2 regions of the Janthinobacterium sp. DSP2-3-3 genome follow, and region 2 is predicted to be linked to the other one. Evidence: riboswitches for the same ligand, from Rfam matches in the RefSeq annotation. Region 2 holds a riboswitch; the other holds the start of a gene.
The links. Region 2 has a riboswitch for thiamine pyrophosphate ahead of ACP7DE_RS02300 (TonB-dependent siderophore receptor). Riboswitches for the same ligand answer to the same signal wherever they lie in the genome.

Region 1 (9,262 bases), on a different contig from region 2:
GGCGCTGGCATTTTCGTTCAGCGCCGTCGTGCTGCTGGCCGTCGGCGCGCTGGCCTGGCGCGCGCCGTTCGAGACGGCATGCGCCATCGACGCGCTGGTATTTCTGCTGCTGATGCTGCTCGCGGCACTGTACCGGCGCACGGTGGCGGCCAGCCTGCCGCGCCAGCTGCTCAAGGCGGGCGCCTTGCAGGATGCGATCTTCAACAGCGCCAATTTCTCTTGCATCGCCACCGATGCGCAGGGCGTTATCCAGATTTTCAATGTGGGCGCCGAACGCATGCTCGGCTATGAAGCGAGCGACGTGGTCGACAAGTTGACGCCGGCCGGTATTTCCGACGCGCAAGAAATCATTGCGCGCGCCGCCGCCCTCAGCTCGGAACTCGATACCGTCATCACGCCCGGCGTGGAAGCGCTGGTGTTCAAGGCCACGCGCGGTATCGAAGACATTTATGAGCTGACCTACATCCGCAAGGATGGCAGCCGCTTCCCCGCCATCGTGTCCGTGACTGCCCTGCGCGACGCGCAGAGCAAGGTCATCGGTTACTTGCTGATCGGCACAGATAATACGGCGCGCAAGCAGGTCGAGGCGGAACAGGCGCTGCTGGACCAGCGCTTGCGCGAGCAGCAGTTCTATACGCGCTCGCTGATTGAATCGAATATCGACGCTCTGATGACGACGGACCCGCGCGGCATCATCAGCGACGTCAACCAGCAGATGGAAGCGCTGACGGGCTGTACGCGCGACGAATTGATCGGCGCGCCGTGCAAGAATTACTTTACGGAACCGGACCGGGCCGAGGAAGCCATCGCGCGCGTGTTGCGTGAAGGCAAAGTGACCAATTACGAGCTGACGGCCCTGGCACGTGACGGCAAGCAGACGGTAGTGTCGTACAACGCCTCGACCTTCCACGACCGCAACCGCAAGCTGCAGGGCGTGTTTGCCGCCGCGCGCGACGTGACGGAACGCAAGCAGTTCGAACTAGCGTTGCAAGACACGAATATCGAAATGGAAAAGGCCCGCCAGGCGGCGGAAAAGGCGAACCTGGCGAAGTCCGAGTTTCTGTCGAGCATGAGCCATGAATTGCGCACGCCCTTGAACGCCGTGCTGGGCTTTGCCCAGCTGATGGCGTCTGAGACGCCGGCACCGAGCGTGCCGCAGCAGCGCTCGATCGACCAGATCCTCAAGGGCGGCTGGTATCTTTTGCGTTTGATCAATGAAATCCTCGACCTGGCCATGATCGAATCGGGCAAGGTCACCATGTCGGAAGAGGCGATGTCCTTGCTTGACGTGCTGCAGGATTGCCAGGCGATGATCGCGCCGCAGGCGGAAAAACGCGGCATCAGCATGCATTTCCCCCGCTGCGGCCAGGCTTTTTATGTGCATGCCGACCGTACGCGCGTAAAACAGGTGATGATCAATCTGCTGTCGAACGCCATCAAGTACAACCAGAGCGGCGGCAGCGTGAAAGTCGATTGCCGCCAGCGCGGCGACAAAGTGCGCACCAGCGTCAGCGACAGCGGCGCCGGCTTGAACGCCGAACAGATGAGTCAGCTGTTCCAGCCTTTCAACCGCCTGGGTCAGGAAAGCAGCACGGAAGAGGGCACGGGCATCGGCCTGGTCGTCACCAAGCAGCTGGTCGAACTGATGGGCGGCCAGATTGGCGTCGACAGCACGGTGGGCCTGGGCACCACTTTCTGGGTCGAATTCAAGGCCTCGCGCGCGCCCGAATTGCATTTGGAACCGGGCGAGGTCTTGCCTGTGGCACCGGAAGACCAGGAAACCCAGCGCACCTTGCTGTACGTGGAAGACAATCCGGCCAACCTGGCGCTGGTGGAGCAATTGATCGCCCGCCGCAGCGATTTGAAACTGCTGACCGCCATCGATGCGCATCTGGGCATCGACCTGGCGCGCACGTATCAGCCGGACGTGATCTTGATGGATATCAACCTGCCCGGCATCAGCGGCTATGGCGCCTTGCGCATCTTGCACGACGATCCGCTCACCAGCCACATTCCCGTGATGGCCCTGTCGGCCAACGCGGTGCCGCGCGACATCGAGAAAGGCCTGGAAGCGGGCTTCTTCCGCTACCTGACCAAGCCGATCAAGGTCGTCGAATTCATGGAGGCGCTCGACGTAGCCCTGCACCATGCGGCCGCGCACGGCCTGGTCGATGACACTCACGCAGTACGCTAATTCAGCACTTCATTTTAGGAATACCGCCATGCTTCAAGCCACCGAGATCCTGAACGCCAGCATTCTCATCGTTGACGACCAGGAAGCCAACGTCATGCTGCTGGAACAGGTGCTGCGCAATGCCGGCTACACGCGCATCACTTCCACCATGGACCCACAAGCCGTGCACGCGCTGCACCAGCAGCACCGCTACGACCTGATCCTGCTCGACTTGCAGATGCCGGAAATGGATGGCTTCGAAGTCATGGAAGGCTTGCGCGACATCGAGGCGGGCAGTTATCTGCCCGTGCTGGTGATCACGGCCCAGCCCGGCCACAAGCTGCGCGCGCTGCAGGCGGGCGCCAAGGACTTCGTCAGCAAACCCTTCGACTTGGTGGAAGTGAAGACGCGCATCCACAACATGCTGGAAGTGCGTTTGCTGTACCAGAAGCTGGCCGAATACAACAAGTCGCTGGAACAGATGGTGGAAGAGCGCACGGCGGAACTGCGCGAAAGCGAAGCGCGCTTCCAGCGCTTCACGGAACTGTCGTCCGATTGGTACTGGGAACAGGATGCGCAGGGCAATCTGACGCGCTTTTCCGGCCCCGTGGCCGAAATGCTGGGCATCGGCAGCGAAGCAGAGCCGCAGCGCTGGAACGCCACCGAGCGCGCCTTGCTCGACGCCAAGATTGCCGCGCGTGAACCCTTCCTCGACTTCATCTACAGCCGCGCCAACCTCGATGGCAGCACGCAGTATCTGCAGGTCAGCGGCGAACCGATGTTCGATAATGGCAGCCGCTTCATCGGCTACCGCGGCATCGGCCTCGATGTCACGGAACGCTTGCGTATCGCCTGATTTATACTTGTGGATATTCACATCCACAAGGAAAGCATCATGGCTGACAAATCTCCCTCCTACTGGTTTCCCGCCAAGACCTATGGCTGGGGCTGGGGCTTGCCCATCACCTGGCAGGGCTGGCTGGTGTTCCTGGCCGCGCTGGCACTGTTCGCCTGCGGCGCGTTCCTGTTTCCCCCGCAAACCATGCTGGTCGGCTACATCGTGTATGAAGCGGCCATCGTTGCCGTGCTCATTTTCATTTGCCAGCTGAAGGGCGAACCGACCAGCTGGCGCTGGGGCAAGAAGAAATAAGCGTGCTGGCATCTGCTGCATTGCAGCAGATGCACAAAGACGACAGCTGCAAGAAATCATCTGGCCGCGCGGCGTGAACCGCGTATAATTGGCTCGCTGCCGCAAGGCGGCAAACGCTAGGGGTCCTGCCTTTCGCTGTGGAAACACGGTGCAAGCGCGGGTGAGAAATACCCTCCGAACCTGATCTGGATAATGCCAGCGAAGGGAAGCTTTAGGATGAACGCACCCCGCTTTTCCGCGTGCGCGCAGCCGAACCTCCTTAGCTGGCTCCAGGCTATAAATAGTCTAGCTGCAAGTCTAGCCAAGGAGCCAAAATGAACGCCAACCTGAAATTCCTCTCCGCCACCGCCACGGTCGACGAAGCCGCCATCGCGCCGCTGCCCAATTCGCGCAAGATTTACGTGCAAGGCAGCCGCCCCGACATCCGCGTGCCCATGCGCCAGATCAGCCAGTCCGACACGGAAGCGTCGTTTGGCGGCGAAAAGAATCCACCGATCTACGTCTACGACACCTCCGGCCCCTACACGGACCCGGACGTGAACATCGACATCCGCTCGGGTCTCGATACGCCGCGCCTGCCGTGGATCATGGAGCGGGCCGACACGGAAGAGCTGCCCGGCCCCACTTCCGACTATGGCATTGCCCGCCTGGCGGACCCGAAGCTGGCCGAACTGCGTTTCAACCTGCACCGCAAGCCGCGCCGCGCCAAGGCGGGCACCAATGTGACGCAGATGCACTATGCCCGGCGCGGCATCATCACGCCGGAAATGGAATTCGTTGCCATCCGTGAAAACATGCGCCGCGGAGAGTACTTGAAGGAGTTGAAAGCCTCCGGCCCCATGGGCGAACGCCTGGCCGAGCTGATGGGCCGCCAGCACCCTGGCCAGTCGTTCGGCGCCAGCATCCCGGCCGAAATCACGCCGGAATTCGTGCGCGAGGAAATCGCCCGCGGCCGCGCCATCATTCCCGCCAACATCAACCACCCGGAAGTCGAGCCGATGATTATCGGCCGCAATTTCCTGGTGAAAATCAACGCGAACATCGGCAATTCGGCCGTCACCTCGTCGATAGGCGAGGAAGTGGAAAAGATGACCTGGGCCATCCGCTGGGGTGGCGACAATGTGATGGACTTGTCCACCGGCAAGCATATCCACGAAACGCGCGAATGGATCGTGCGCAACAGCCCCGTACCCATCGGCACCGTGCCCATTTACCAGGCGCTGGAAAAGGTCAATGGCAAGGCCGAAGATCTGACTTGGGAAATTTTCCGCGACACCCTGATCGAGCAGGCCGAGCAGGGCGTCGACTATTTCACCATCCACGCGGGCGTGCTGCTGCGCTACGTGCCGATGACGGCCAAGCGCTTGACCGGCATCGTCTCGCGCGGCGGCTCCATCATGGCGAAATGGTGCCTGGCGCACCACCAGGAATCGTTCCTGTACACGCATTTCGAAGACATCTGCGAAATCATGAAGGCATATGACGTCTCGTTCTCGCTGGGCGACGGCTTGCGCCCCGGCTCCATCTACGATGCCAACGATGAAGCGCAGCTGGGCGAACTGAAGACCCTGGGCGAGCTGACGCAAGTGGCTTGGAAGCACGACGTGCAAGTGATGATCGAAGGCCCGGGCCACGTGCCCATGCAGCTGATCAAGGAAAACATGGACTTGCAGCTGGAGCAGTGCGGCGAAGCACCGTTCTACACGCTGGGGCCGTTGACCACCGACATTGCGCCCGGCTACGACCACATCACTTCCGGCATCGGCGCGGCCATGATCGGCTGGTATGGCACGGCCATGCTGTGCTACGTGACGCCGAAGGAACACCTGGGCCTGCCCAACAAGGCGGACGTCAAGGATGGCATCATCACCTACAAAATCGCGGCGCACGCAGCCGACCTGGCGAAAGGCCATCCGGGTGCGCAAATCCGCGACAATGCCCTGTCGAAAGCCCGTTTCGAATTCCGCTGGGACGACCAGTTCAACATCGGCCTGGACCCGGACAAGGCGCGCGAATTCCACGATGAAACCTTGCCCAAGGATTCGGCCAAGGTGGCGCATTTCTGCTCCATGTGCGGCCCGCACTTCTGCTCGATGAAGATCACGCAGGAAGTGCGCGAGTACGCGGCCGGCATGGGCATCGCGGAAGACAAGGCGCTCAAGCAGGGCATGGAAATCAAGGCCATCGAGTTCATCAAGAACGGTGCCGAGCTGTACCGCAAGGTCTGAAGGAGAGCGTGATGCCTGCATTGATATCCATCACGCTCAACGGCGCACCGCACCAGGTGCCGCCGGGGCAAACCCTGGATCAATTGATCGCCGCGCTGTCGTTGGAAAACCAGGCGCTGGCGCTGGCCGTCAACCGTAACGTGGTGCCGCGCAAGGCGTGGCCGGGACAGGTCTTGCAGGTGCAAGACCAAGTTGAAATTGTACGCGCCATCGGCGGCGGCTAGACTAAGGAAAAAGCAATGACAAGTAATAACAACGACGACCTGCTGACCATCGCAGGCAAGCAATATCAATCACGCCTGCTGGTCGGTAGCGGCAAGTACAAGGACTTGCCGCAGACGCGCGAAGCGACGGACGCGGCGGAAGCGCAAATCATCACGGTGGCGATACGCCGCGTGAATATCGGCCAAGACCCGAACGCGCCCAGCCTGCTCGATTTCGTGCCGCCCGACCGGTACACGATATTGCCGAACACGGCCGGCTGCTACAACGCGAAAGATGCCGTCTACACCTTGCAACTGGCGCGCGAGCTGCTGGGTGGGCGCAATCTGGTGAAACTGGAAGTGCTGGGCGATGAAAAGACCCTGTTTCCGCACATGCCGGAAACCCTGATCGCAGCCGAAGCGCTGGTCAAGGATGGCTTTGACGTGATGGTCTACTGCAGCGACGACCCCATCCAGGCAAAGATTCTGGAAGACATCGGCTGCGTGGCCGTCATGCCGCTGGCGTCCCTGATCGGCTCGGGCATGGGCATCTTGAATCCGTGGAACTTGTCGCTGATCATAGACCAGGCCAAAGTGCCCGTGCTCGTCGATGCTGGCGTGGGCACGGCGTCGGATGCGGCCATCGCCATGGAGCTCGGTTGCGACGGTGTGCTGATGAATACGGCCATTGCCGGCGCGCGCGACCCCGTGCGCATGGCGCATGCGATGAAGCTGGCCGTGCGGGCCGGGCGCGAGGCGTTTCTGGCGGGACGCATGCCGAGAAAGTTCGCCGCTTCGCCGTCGTCGCCGATGGCGGGCCACCTGGCGTGATGGGACAACAGCGTCTGCCGTATCGTCCGGTTGTGCTGGTGTTTGCCGGTCTCGACCCGTCAGGCGGCGCCGGTCTGGCCGCCGACATTATGGCCATTGCGGCGCAGGGCGCGCATGCGCTGCCGGTGATCACGGCGCTGACGGTGCAGGACAACGATCGCGTGTTTGCTGTCGAACCGGTGGCGCCGGAATTGCTGCGCCGCCAGGCGCAGGCGTTGATCGACAAGATGGTGATCAGCGCCGTGAAAATCGGCATCCCTGGCAGCGCCGCGAATGCGGCCGTCATTGCGCAACTGATCGCGCAATTGCGGCTGGCACGGCCGGACTTGCCCGTGGTGCTCGATCCCGTGCTGGCCAGCGGCCATGGCGACGTGCTCAGCCGGGACGATGCCGTGCTGGCGCTGGCGCCCTTGTTGCGCGTGTCGACCGTGATCGTGCCGAACGGGCCGGAAGCGCTGGCCCTCGGTGGCGAAGAAAACTTGCGCGCGCAAGGCTGCAAGAACGTGCTGGTGACGGGAGGGCACGGCGACGGTGAGGCGATTATCAACCGCTGGTTCGATGCCAACGGCGGGGAGCGTGAGTGGCGCTGGCAGCGCCTGCCCGGCGCCTTCCACGGCAGCGGCTGCACCCTGGCCTCCGCCATTGCGGCGCGCCTGGCGCTGGGCCAGGCATTGCCCGAAGCGCTAGACCTGGCGCAAGCCTATTGCCATGCGGCCTTGGCCGACGCGTATGCGATTGCGCCCGGTCAGCTGATACCACAACGATTCAATGACTAAGGAAAACAGCATGCGTGGACTGTATCTGGTCACCCCGAACTGGGATGACACCGACCGCTTGCTCGACGTGAGCGAGCAAGCTTTGCAGGAAGGCGTGGCCCTGCTGCAATACCGTCACAAGAGCGCCGAAGCTGAGCTGCGGCGCGAGCAGGCGGGCGCCTTGCTGGCCCTGGCCCGCAAGTATGGCGTGCCCTTCATCATCAATGATTATCTTGAGCTGTGCGAAGAGCTTGACGCCGATGGCGTGCATGTGGGCGGTACGGACGCATCCGTGGCGCAGGTGCGCGCGCGCCTGGGGGCAGGCAAGATCGTCGGCGCCTCGTGCTATGGCGATATGGCCTTGGCACGGACGGCCGAGGCTGGCGGCGCCAGCTACGTGGCCTTCGGCGGCTTTTATCCTTCGCTGGTGAAAAAGTACCCGGTGACGACGTCCGCCGATATCGTGCTGCAAGTTAAACGCGAGATCAACTTGCCGTGCGTGGTGATCGGCGGCATGACGCCGGAGAACGCGGCGCCGCTGGTCGCGCGCGGTGCCGACATGGTGGCGGCCATCAGCAGCGTATTTGGCAAGGTATTGAGCAAGGTCGACCAGGCGGACGATGTGAGTATTGCGGTGCAGCAATTTAATCAATTGTTTGCAGCGTGAGCATGGGAATGGGGGGCTGATTTGGACGAATAATCGGCATATAATAAGAACATCATTCATTACCGAGGTCCCTTTAGCCATGAGTCAGCCAGCCGCCGCGAAACGCCTTATCCTGATCGTTGACGATGACCAGCTCCTGTTGGAATTCCTCGGCGAAGTCCTGCGCCATGCCGGCTACGAGACGGCCCTGGCCAATTCGGCCGAAGTGGCGCTGCAAATGGTCGCCCAGCGCGAGCCGGACTTGGCCTTGCTTGACATCCACATGCCGGGCATGTCCGGCCTGGAATTGGCCAAGCGCCTGCACGGCGAGACGGGCGTGCCGTTCATGTTCCTGTCCGGCAGTGGCGATAGCGAATCGGGCAAGCAGGCGGCCGCTTACGGCGCCGTCGGCTATGTGGTGAAACCCGTCGATGAAGGCCGTTTGATGCCCGCCTTCGAAGCGGGCCTGGCGCGCGCCGATGAAATCCGCCAGTTGCGCCGTACCGAGCTGAACCTGAATGCGGCCCTGGCCGCCGGCCGCGAAACCAGTCTGGCCGTGGGTTTGCTGATGGGTAAGTTCCAGACGGACCGCAACACGGCTTTCGAAGTGCTGCGCGACCATGCCCGTTCCAGCCGCCGCAAGATCAATGAAATCGCCAGCCAGCTGCTGCTGGCCGAGGAAACCCTGAACGGCCTGCATGGCGCATTCCTCAACCGCGCGAAAACCAAGTAAGCGTTGCACCGGCGCCGGCGTGGCATGTCGGCGCCTGCCTTGTTATGATGTGATGATACGGCGCGCTGGCGCGCCTGGTTCAACCATACGCAGGACACACCACAGGACACACCACAGGACACACATGAAAACCAAAGCAGCGATTGCATGGAAGGCGGGCGCCCCTTTGAGCGTCGAAGAAGTCGACCTGGCCGGCCCGCGCGAGGGTGAAGTACTGGTCGAGATCAAGGCCACCGGCATTTGCCACACCGATTACTACACCCTGTCGGGCGCCGATCCGGAAGGCATCTTCCCGGCTATCCTCGGTCATGAAGGCGCCGGCATCGTCGTCGACGTGGGCCCGGGCGTGAAGAGCCTGAAAAAGGATGACCACGTCATCCCCTTGTACACGCCGGAATGCCGCCAGTGCAAGTTCTGCCTGTCGCAGAAAACCAATCTGTGCCAGTCCATCCGCTCCACGCAAGGCCGTGGCCTGATGCCGGACGCGACCTCGCGCTTTTCCATCGACGGTCAACCCATCTTCCACTACATGGGCACGTCCAC
Region 2 (9,262 bases):
AGCAAGAGCACGCACAGCGTCCTCAAACAGTCTCGCGGCAAGGTCACCGACTGATCAAGGTGGTGGCTGGTAGACCCAGTCCAGGCTGCCACTGCTGTCCGCAAACACGGGCTGCGTGGCTGGCGTGGCGCTGCGCAACAGCGCCTTGATCTCTTTCGGCGGCCGGTCGTAGACCTTGGCCGGTCCGGGTGGCACGACCATCGTGCGCACCGCCGTTTCGCCGTCGACCAGGCCCAGGCTGCAGCGCGACTGGCCGGCCGTCGCTTGCCGCTGCTGGCGCACCTGGGCCACCAGTGCCAGCATTTGCGCCTGCAGGATTTCCGACTGTTTCACCTCCACGCGCAGGCGCGCCACTTCCTTCAGCACGGGGGCGATGCGCGCGGCCAACTTGTCGTACTGCAGCTGCTGCGCCGGCTGCAGCTGCAATTCGCCGCGCCGCAGCTGGCCCGCCAGCGTCAGATAATTGCGCACCTCGGGCAATTGCGCAATGGCATCCATTTCCTGCTGGCGCTTGTGCTGCGCCTGCTGGTACTGCGCCGCCTTCTCCATGCTTTCCGCAATTCTCTGCTCCAGCGCGCTCAAATCGGGTACCAGCGGGAACAGCAGCATCTCCACTTGCTTTCGCGGACCGGCGCTGCCGATGCGAATGGTGCGTGCCGCCACGGCGCAGCCTTCGGCCAGCTCGATGACGACCTCGTCGGCGATGATCTCGCAATTGCTGGCATGGTCGATCACCACGCGCGTGCCGGCGATAACGCAGCTTTCGGCGCGCTTCAAATGTATTTCACCGCTCAGCGCCTGCAGCACGGAACCGGAAGCCACACCCTCGACGCGCACGTCGCCATGCTCGTTGAAGGCCGTCCCCCCCACCAGGTTGCGCTGTAGCCATATCAAGCCGCCATGCGAGTGCAGATGGCCATACACGTCGCCATGGATGGTGATGTCGCTGCCGTCGAGCTGGCGCTGCTCCTGCACTTCGCCATATTCCTCATACGCGGCGCGCAGCTTCAGGTTGCCCGTGGTACGGCTGCTGACGCCTTCGCGGCTGACGATCTTGTTTTCGATGGAAATCTTGCCGTGTTCATCGACATTCACATAGCCATCCTGGGTGGCCACGACGTAATCGCCATCGTTGAAGCGCTCGACCGCCGTGCCGGCGCCTGCCACCGCCAGCGGGTCCAGTTCCAGCGGCGCGGGCGGCGGCAGCAGTGTGCCGGCCAGATCGTAGCCGGGCAAGCCGGGCGCACCGGGCAGCAGCCGCAGCAGGCGCGCGTGTTTTTTCACTTGCGGAAAACGGTTCTTGAAACTGAGCAAATCGAGGCGGCCGTCGGAGCGTTCGCGCGGCGCGTCGTCGCGGTGGATGCCATGCGACACTTCAACCAGCTGGGCGTCGCGCCCCGGCTGCGGCGGCAGTGCGCGCGCCACCGTGATGCGCTCGGCCTTGCCGCTACCGAGAATGGACCGCACGGCCGCGCCATCGATGCCATAGCGCACGCCCTTGCACCACAAGTCGGCCACCAGCTCGTCAAACTCGCGGCGGGCCGGCACCTGGCCATCCGCGCCAGGCGACAAGGCTTCAAAGTAAAACTCGGCGCTGTCGCCGCGGATCTTGACTTGTTTATACAGCGCGCGGCGCTGGGGCGGGAATGGCGCCACGCGGGCGGCGATGCGCAGCAAGGCATCGCCCTTGGGCGCGGCGCGGGGCGCGGGGGCATGGAACAGGGTCAGCAGGAACAAAGCGTAATCGAGGCCGGCCAGCAGCTGCCCCGACTGGAATAGCTGGTCGACGGCGGCGCGCAACTGGGCCGGCGCCAGCGACAGGTCCAGCCACACGCCTTCACCGCCCTGGACCAGGCCGTGCGGCAAGCTACCTGCGGGGGCCGCATCAGGAACGGGCGTGTCGTCGTCGCTCACCACTTGCCTCCCCCAGCAACACATTCAGAGAATTGCCTCAGTTCACTAGCACAATATCACGGGGCGTGGCGGCGTGCCTGACTGAGCATAAATGAGCAAAAAAGCGGGTTGCCAGATGTAAACAGGGCCATGTCTTGCGAGATGGCCCTGTCGGATGGGGTGTGGAATGCCTAGCGGCGCGGGGGATTCGAGTAAATATCCTGACCCACTTCGTTGATCTGGCGGCGCAGGTCGCGGCGCTCGTCGGGCGTCATGCGGCCCGTGCGGCGCGAGGCCTCGGCGCCCTCGTTGGCGCGGCGCTGCTCTTCGGCGCGCGTGTCGAAACTGCGTGCGTCACGCTGTTCGCGCAGTCGCGTATCATTGCTATTGCTATTGCTATTGCTGCGCTGTACCTGTTCATAGCGCTGGGCCTGCACTTGCTGCTGGTCGTCACGGCGTGGTGGCGGCTGGTTTTGCGCTGACGCCAGGCTGGCGGCAAACACGGAGCAAACGATAAATGCGGACAGCACAGTCGTACGTGCGGCCGTACGTGCGGCCATACAAGCGTTAATAGCTGCGCTGGGAGCGGCTTGAATTTTTTTTGTAAAGATATTCATTGAGTTCCTCTTCCGCGATGCCGTATAAACTTAAAGCTGATTTCCACTGTGGCCCCAGTGTATGATGCTTTACACGGTGCAGTAAGAGTAATTGGGTAAAGTTTGTAACACTTTGTAATGGGTCGCCACAGCCCCTTGCCGACGCCGCGCGAGGCGTTACTATAGCAACTAATATAAGATAACACGACACCCCAAATGACCACAACCTCCACTTCCGGCAGCACGACGCCAACGCAATCGATCCACGGCCACCAGGCAAAAATCATGGTGGTCGATGACGATGTGCGCCTGCGCGACCTGCTGCGCCGCTACCTGACTGAACAGGGTTTCAATGTCTTCACGGCAGAGAGCGCGACGGCCATGAACAAACTGTGGCTGCGCGAACGCTACGACTTGCTGGTGCTCGATTTGATGCTGCCCGGCGAAGACGGCCTGTCGATCTGCCGCCGCCTGCGCGGCGCGGGTGACCAGACACCGATCATCATGCTGACGGCCAAGGGCGAAGACGTGGACCGCATCGTGGGCCTGGAAATGGGCGCCGACGACTACCTGCCGAAACCGTTCAATCCGCGCGAATTGGTGGCCCGCATCGGCGCCGTGCTGCGCCGCAAGGGTCCCGATGAAATTCCGGGCGCGCCGTCGGAAACGCCGCAAACCTTCGAATTCGGCGACTTCGTGCTGGACCTGGGCACGCGCACCCTGAAAAAGAATGGCGAAACGGTGCCCCTGACAACAGGTGAGTTTTCCGTGTTGAAAGTGTTTGCCCGCCATGCGCGCCAGCCGCTGTCGCGCGAGAAACTGATGGAACTGGCGCGTGGCCGCGAATACGAAGTATTCGACCGCAGCCTGGACGTGCAAATCTCGCGCCTGCGCAAGCTGATCGAACCCGATCCGTCGAGCCCGCTGTTCATCCAGACCGTGTGGGGCCTGGGCTACGTCTTCATCCCGGACGGACAGCCGCGCTGATCGCAGGCAAGGCATGATGAAGCTTGTTCCCGATATCAGCCTGGCGCGGCTGAAAAGCGGCCTCTTCTGGCGCACCTTTTTGCTGCTCGGCACCTTGACCACGGTCAGCATGATCACCTGGATCGGCATGATTTCCGTCATCCAGCGCGAGCCGCAGGCGCAGCAGATTTCCGCCCAGATCATTTCCGTCGTCACCATCACGCATGCGGCACTGACGCACTCGGCACCCGAGCTGCGGCGCGAGCTGCTGTTCGACCTCGTCAGCAATGAAGGCATCCGCATCTTCTCGCTGGAAGAGGACGACCGCATCGAGCCGCCGCCCGACAATTACCTGATGCCCGAGATCGAGGCGCAGGTGAAAGCCAAGCTGGGCAAGGACACGCGCTTTTCCGCGCGCGTCAACGGCGTGGCCGGTTTCTGGGTCAGCTTCAAGATCGATGACGATGAATACTGGCTGATGCTGGACCGCGAGCGCCTGCGCGGCCTGACGGGCTTTCAGTGGCTGGGCTGGGCCAGCCTGGTATCCCTGCTATCGCTGCTGGGCGCAGCCATCATTTCCAGCCTGATCAATTTACCGCTGTCGCGTTTGACGGCGGCCGCGCGCGACATCGCCAAGGGCAAGCAGCCGGCGCTGCTGCCGGAAAAAGGCCCGATCGAAATCATCGAGGCGAACCGCAGCTTCAACCAGATGGTCGATGATTTGAAGCAGGTGGAATCGGACCGCGCCGTGATTTTGGCCGGCATTTCGCACGACTTGCGCACGCCGCTGGCGCGCATGCTGCTGGAAGTGGAAATGGCGAACCTGTCGGACGAGGCGCGTGTAGGCATCCAGTCCGATATCGGGCAAATGGACGCCATCATCGGCCAGTTCCTCGACTATGCCAAGCCGACGGAAGCGTCGAGCTTTACCGATGTCGACCTGAGCGGCTTGCTCAGCGACATGACGCGCGAGGCGATGCGCCTGCCGGACCTGAAGATCAATGCCAGCATCGCCGAAGGCGCGCATGCGATGGGCAATCCCACCGACTTGCGCCGCGTGCTGAACAACCTGATCGAGAATGCGCGCCGCTATGGCAAGACGCCGGGCAGCGACGTAACGGAAATCGATATCGCCTGCCAGGTGCGCACCAGCCACGGCATGAAAAAGGTGATTATCGAGGTGCAAGACCATGGCACCGGCGTGCCGGCGGAAAAGATCGAGCAACTGCTGAAACCGTTCACCCGCCTCGACACGGCGCGCGGGCAAGCAAATGGCGCCGGGCTGGGCCTGGCCATCGTCGACCGCGTGCTGCTGCGCCATGGCGCTGACTTACAAGTGCGTAACCGCGAAGGCGGCGGCCTGGCGTTTCAGATCAGCTTGCCAGCGGTGTAAGCGAAGGGGCACGGCACGGCCATGCCGTGCCCTGCTTTCAGGCGGACGCCCGCTCCGGCGCCAGCAATTTATTCATCAACAATTCCGTCGCCCCGTAGCCGTACAGCGAATCGCTTTCCATGCCCGGCGTATCGAAGGGAATCGATTCCTCACGGTTCAGCTTGGCAGGGTCGGCATCCGCATAGCTGGCGCGCCAGGCGCGTTGCAAGGATTCATTGCGGCGGATAAAGGCCGGCATGGGCCAGGCATCGCGCTCCCAGTGGCCGCTGTCGCCCAGCAGGGGCCAGCGCTCGTTGAGCAAGGCCATGTCGCCCGTACGCAGTCGGCGCACGGCCTGTTCCGGCCGCAAGCCTTCCAGTTCTTCCAGGCTCGGCAAAGTATCGCGCTTCGGGCCGAACATATATGCCAGCATGATGCGCCCGGCAGGCGCCCTGCGCGCCACCACGCCGACGGCATAGCCGCCGCCCGGCAGGGGCACGGCAAACCAGCTGCCTTCTCGGTATGGTAATGATCTCATCGTTGCAAACTCCCCCAAAATCGTGTTCGGGGCACAGTCTACGCGATGCAAGGCGAAAGTGGCGCATGGTACGCCACAGCAACAAACCAATAGTTACACTATTTTCTCGTCATAGTGATACTGGGCAACAATCGGCCCCGCCTTGAACAGCGCTTCTTTCATGGCCGTGTCCAGGCGCGCGTCGCGGCGGCGCATCCATTCGAGCAGCATGGCCGCTTCCTTGCGGCTGGTGTCGCCTGCATGCGCGAGCACGCGGCGCAGTTCCGGGTCCGTGCATGCTTCGAAACGCTGGCTGTTCAAGTCCAGCGCCTGCAGTGCAGCGATGGTTGCGCCGATGGCGCGGTGCATGTCGAGTGCCGTGGCCGGCAAGCCTGATTCTTCCAGTGGGACGGTGGTCATGCGCATTCCTTTTCGCGTGGTGGTGACATCGGCTGCATTCTCCACCGTGCGGGCAAAAAGCTCAAGCGTCCACGACACGTTTCCACCCATTCGGCCATAATCATGGCTCAGCAACAGCCTAAACCTCAGCGGCAGGAGCCCCATGTTCAATTTCGACTTTTACAATCCGACGCAAATCCTCTTCGGCCAGGGCCAGATCGCCGCCATCGCCGGCCTGATCCCGCCGCAGGCGCGGGTCCTGATGACCTATGGCGGCGGCAGCATCAAGCAGAACGGCGTCTACGATGAAGTCAGGGCGGCGCTGGCCGGCCATACGGTGCTCGAATTTGCCGGCATCGAACCCAATCCCAGCTATGAAACCCTGATGCAGGCCGTGGCCCTCGTGAAAAGCGAGCGCATCGATTTCCTGCTGGCCGTCGGCGGCGGCTCCGTGGTCGATGGCACGAAGTTCATCGCCGCCGCCGCCCTGCACGAGGGCGAGGCGTGGGACATCCTGGCCAAAGGCGGCAAGATCGTCGAGGCCGCCCTGCCCTTCGGCACGGTCTTGACGTTACCGGCCACGGGTTCCGAAATGAATGGCTCGGCCGTGATCACGCGCAAGGCCACGCAGGAAAAGCGCTCGTTCATGAGCCGCAAGGTATATCCGAAGTTCTCCGTGCTGGACCCGTCGAAAACATTTACCTTGCCGCTGCGCCAGGTGGGCAATGGCGTCGTCGATGCGTTTGCGCATGTCATGGAGCAGTATCTGACCTACCCGGTGAATGCCTCGGTGCAAGACCGCTTCGCCGAAGGCATTCTGCTGACGCTGATTGAGGAAGGCCCGAAAGCCCTGTCGCACCCGGACGACTACGACGTGCGCGCCAACGTGATGTGGAGCGCCACCCTGGCCTTGAACGGCCTGATCGGCGTGGGCGTGCCGCAGGACTGGTCCACGCACGCCATCGGCCACGAATTGACGGCCCTGTATGAACTGGATCACGCGCAAACCCTGGCCATCATCCTGCCCAGCATGCTGCGCGTGCGCAAGCAGGCCAAGCGCGCCAAGCTGCTGCAATATGCGGCCCGCGTCTGGGGCCTCGATGGCGGCGACGAAGATGGCCGCATCGAGGCGGCCATCGCGCGCACGGAATTTTTCTTCCGCCACATGGGCGTCAAGACGCGTTTGGCCGACTACGGCTTGAACCATGCCAGCGTGGATGCCGTCGTGTCCGCCCTGGAAGCGCACGGCATGACGGCGCTGGGCGAACAGCGCGACATCACGCCCGCCGTCAGCCGCAAGGTGCTGGAACTGAGCCTGTAGCTTAGTTTATAGAATCTGCCACACTGTTGTAAAACGGTCAGCCAGCGGGACAGCTGGCCGTGCTTCATGCTAAGCTGTCATTTCGCTAGGGGTCCTGGAGCAGTCATCCGGGTGAGAGATACCCTTCGTACCTGATCTGGATAATGCCAGCGAAGGAAAGCGCAAAGTACCTCCCTCCTTTGATAGCTCCTGCGTTGGCGCCAGCCGAACAAGCAGCCTGCCGTGCTCTTTTCCCGGAGACGGCTTGAACCACGAGCAATCTATGTCCACACCGAATTTATCTATTTCTGTTCTGACCCTGGCCATCCTGCACGCGTTTGCCACGCCTGCCCTGGCCGCGAATGACACCGCCGAAGTGTCGGCCGATACGCCAAGCATGACCGAAGTTGTCGTCACGGCCAGCAAGGCGCCAGCCGCCAAGCGCGCCTCCGTGGGCGGTTTTTCCGACGCCCCGCTGCTGCAGACGCCGGCGTCCGTCACCGTCATTTCGCAAAAAGACATGCAGGACTTGCAAATCCGCAATCTCAGCGATGCCGTCAAGCTCGACACCAGCATCAACGACGCCTACAACGCCGTCGGCTATGCGGAGCAATTTTCCATCCGCGGCTTCAAGCTCGACAACAATTCCAGCTACCGCAAGGATGGCGTGGCCATTCCCGGCGACACGCAAATTCCGCTGGAAAACAAGGAGCGCATCGAAGTGCTGAAGGGCTTGGCCGGCTTGCAGGCGGGCGTGGCCGCACCGGGCGGCGTGATCGATTTCATCGTCAAGCGCCCCACCGCCGCGCCGCTGCGCACGGTCACCGTGGAAACGCGCGAACGGGGCACCCTGTACGGCGCCGTCGACCTGGGCGGCCGCCTGGAAGACACGCGCTTCGGCTACAGGGTCAACGTGGCTGCCGAGCGCCTGCGTTCCTACATCAAGGGTGCGGATGGCAACCGTCGTTTCATTTCCGGCGCCTTCGACTGGCAAATATCGCCGCAAGCGCTGCTGCAAATCGATGCCGACTACCAGGACAAGGCACAGGCGACGGCGCCCGGCTTCCAGCTACTGAATAACACCACCTTGCCGACCGGCATCAGCGCCGACGCCATGCTCAACTTGCAGCCGTGGACGCGCCCCGTGGAAACCGTCACCAGCAATATCGGCCTGCGCTTCCAGTACGCCTTCAATGACGACTGGCACGCCACCGTGTCGGCCAACCAGCACTCGTTCAAGCGCGACGACTACACGGCCTTCCCGTATGGCTGCAGCGCGCAAGAGCTGTACCCGGGATTTTGCGGCAATGGCGACTACGACGTGTATGACTACCGCAGCCTGGGCGAGACGAAAAAGCCGCTGAGCGCACAAGCCATGATCCAGGGCAAGTTTGCCACCGGTGCCCTGCGCCACGAATTCACGGCCGGCGTCTCGACCTTCCGCCGCAAGGACCGCGCCGGCCTGTACGTGTACGACTGGGCTGGCGTGAGCAACATCTACCGCCCGCAAATAGTCGAGATGTCGACGGGCGTACAAGGCCCCGTGCGCCTGGTGCGCAAGGATACGGAAAACTCCGTCTTCGTGCAGGATATCGTCAGCCTGGCCCAAAACTGGAAGCTGCATGGCGGCTTGCGCCATATCAATGTCGACGGCTACCAGTATGTGTTGAAGGCCGACAAGGAAATCCGCGCCAAGCACGACTTCCTGCTGCCCAACGTATCGCTGGTCTACACCCCGCTCGACAATGTGTCCATGTATGCGGCCTATTCGCAGGGCATGGAACATGGCGGCACGGCCGACCGCAAGGCGATGAATGCCAACGAAGAGCTGACACCGAGCCGCTCGAAGCAGATCGAATTCGGCGTGAAGATGGATGTGACGCAGGACTTCATGCTGGCGGCCAGCCTGTTCCAGATCCGCAAGGGCCTGGAATTCCAGAACGCTGCCGGCTACTTCGTGCGTGAAGGCCAGGCGCAGCACCGTGGCCTGGAATTGTCCGCGCAAGGCAAGGCGACCCGCGACCTGAACCTGGGCGTCTCGCTCACGGCCCTGAACAGCCAGCAATCAAACACGGGCAATGCAAACCTCGATGGCAAGCGCGTGCCGAACGTGCCCGCCTTCAAGGCGGCCGTGCATGCGGACTATGCCGTACAACAGGTGGCGGGCTTGAGCGTCAACGGTAGCTGGGAATATGCGGGCAAGAAAGCGTTTGAGTACA

Region 1: linked by a shared signal. The riboswitch ahead of thiC (phosphomethylpyrimidine synthase ThiC) and the one ahead of ACP7DE_RS02300 (TonB-dependent siderophore receptor) in region 2 are both predicted to bind thiamine pyrophosphate.

What each region holds. Positions count from the first base shown of each region.
Region 1 is NZ_JAFCWA010000016.1:110,506-119,767, forward strand. It holds gene ACP7DE_RS25225 (PAS domain S-box protein) at 1-2,194, shown strand, start outside; gene ACP7DE_RS25230 (response regulator) at 2,223-3,029, shown strand; gene ACP7DE_RS25235 (hypothetical protein) at 3,069-3,323, shown strand; TPP riboswitch at 3,432-3,547, shown strand; gene thiC (phosphomethylpyrimidine synthase ThiC) at 3,638-5,551, shown strand; gene thiS (sulfur carrier protein ThiS) at 5,572-5,775, shown strand; gene ACP7DE_RS25250 (thiazole synthase) at 5,791-6,585, shown strand; gene thiD (bifunctional hydroxymethylpyrimidine kinase/phosphomethylpyrimidine kinase) at 6,585-7,361, shown strand; gene thiE (thiamine phosphate synthase) at 7,372-8,007, shown strand; gene ACP7DE_RS25265 (ANTAR domain-containing response regulator) at 8,087-8,719, shown strand; gene ACP7DE_RS25270 (S-(hydroxymethyl)glutathione dehydrogenase/class III alcohol dehydrogenase) at 8,844-9,262, shown strand, end outside.
Region 2 is NZ_JAFCWA010000001.1:452,327-461,588, forward strand. It holds gene arfB (alternative ribosome rescue aminoacyl-tRNA hydrolase ArfB) at 1-54, shown strand, start outside; gene ACP7DE_RS02265 (flagellar assembly protein A) at 55-1,914, opposite strand; gene ACP7DE_RS02270 (hypothetical protein) at 2,085-2,453, opposite strand; gene ompR (two-component system response regulator OmpR) at 2,775-3,476, shown strand; gene ACP7DE_RS02280 (ATP-binding protein) at 3,490-4,848, shown strand; gene ACP7DE_RS02285 (Imm26 family immunity protein) at 4,886-5,365, opposite strand; gene ACP7DE_RS02290 (hypothetical protein) at 5,459-5,764, opposite strand; gene ACP7DE_RS02295 (iron-containing alcohol dehydrogenase) at 5,907-7,064, shown strand; TPP riboswitch at 7,142-7,239, shown strand; gene ACP7DE_RS02300 (TonB-dependent siderophore receptor) at 7,327-9,262, shown strand, end outside.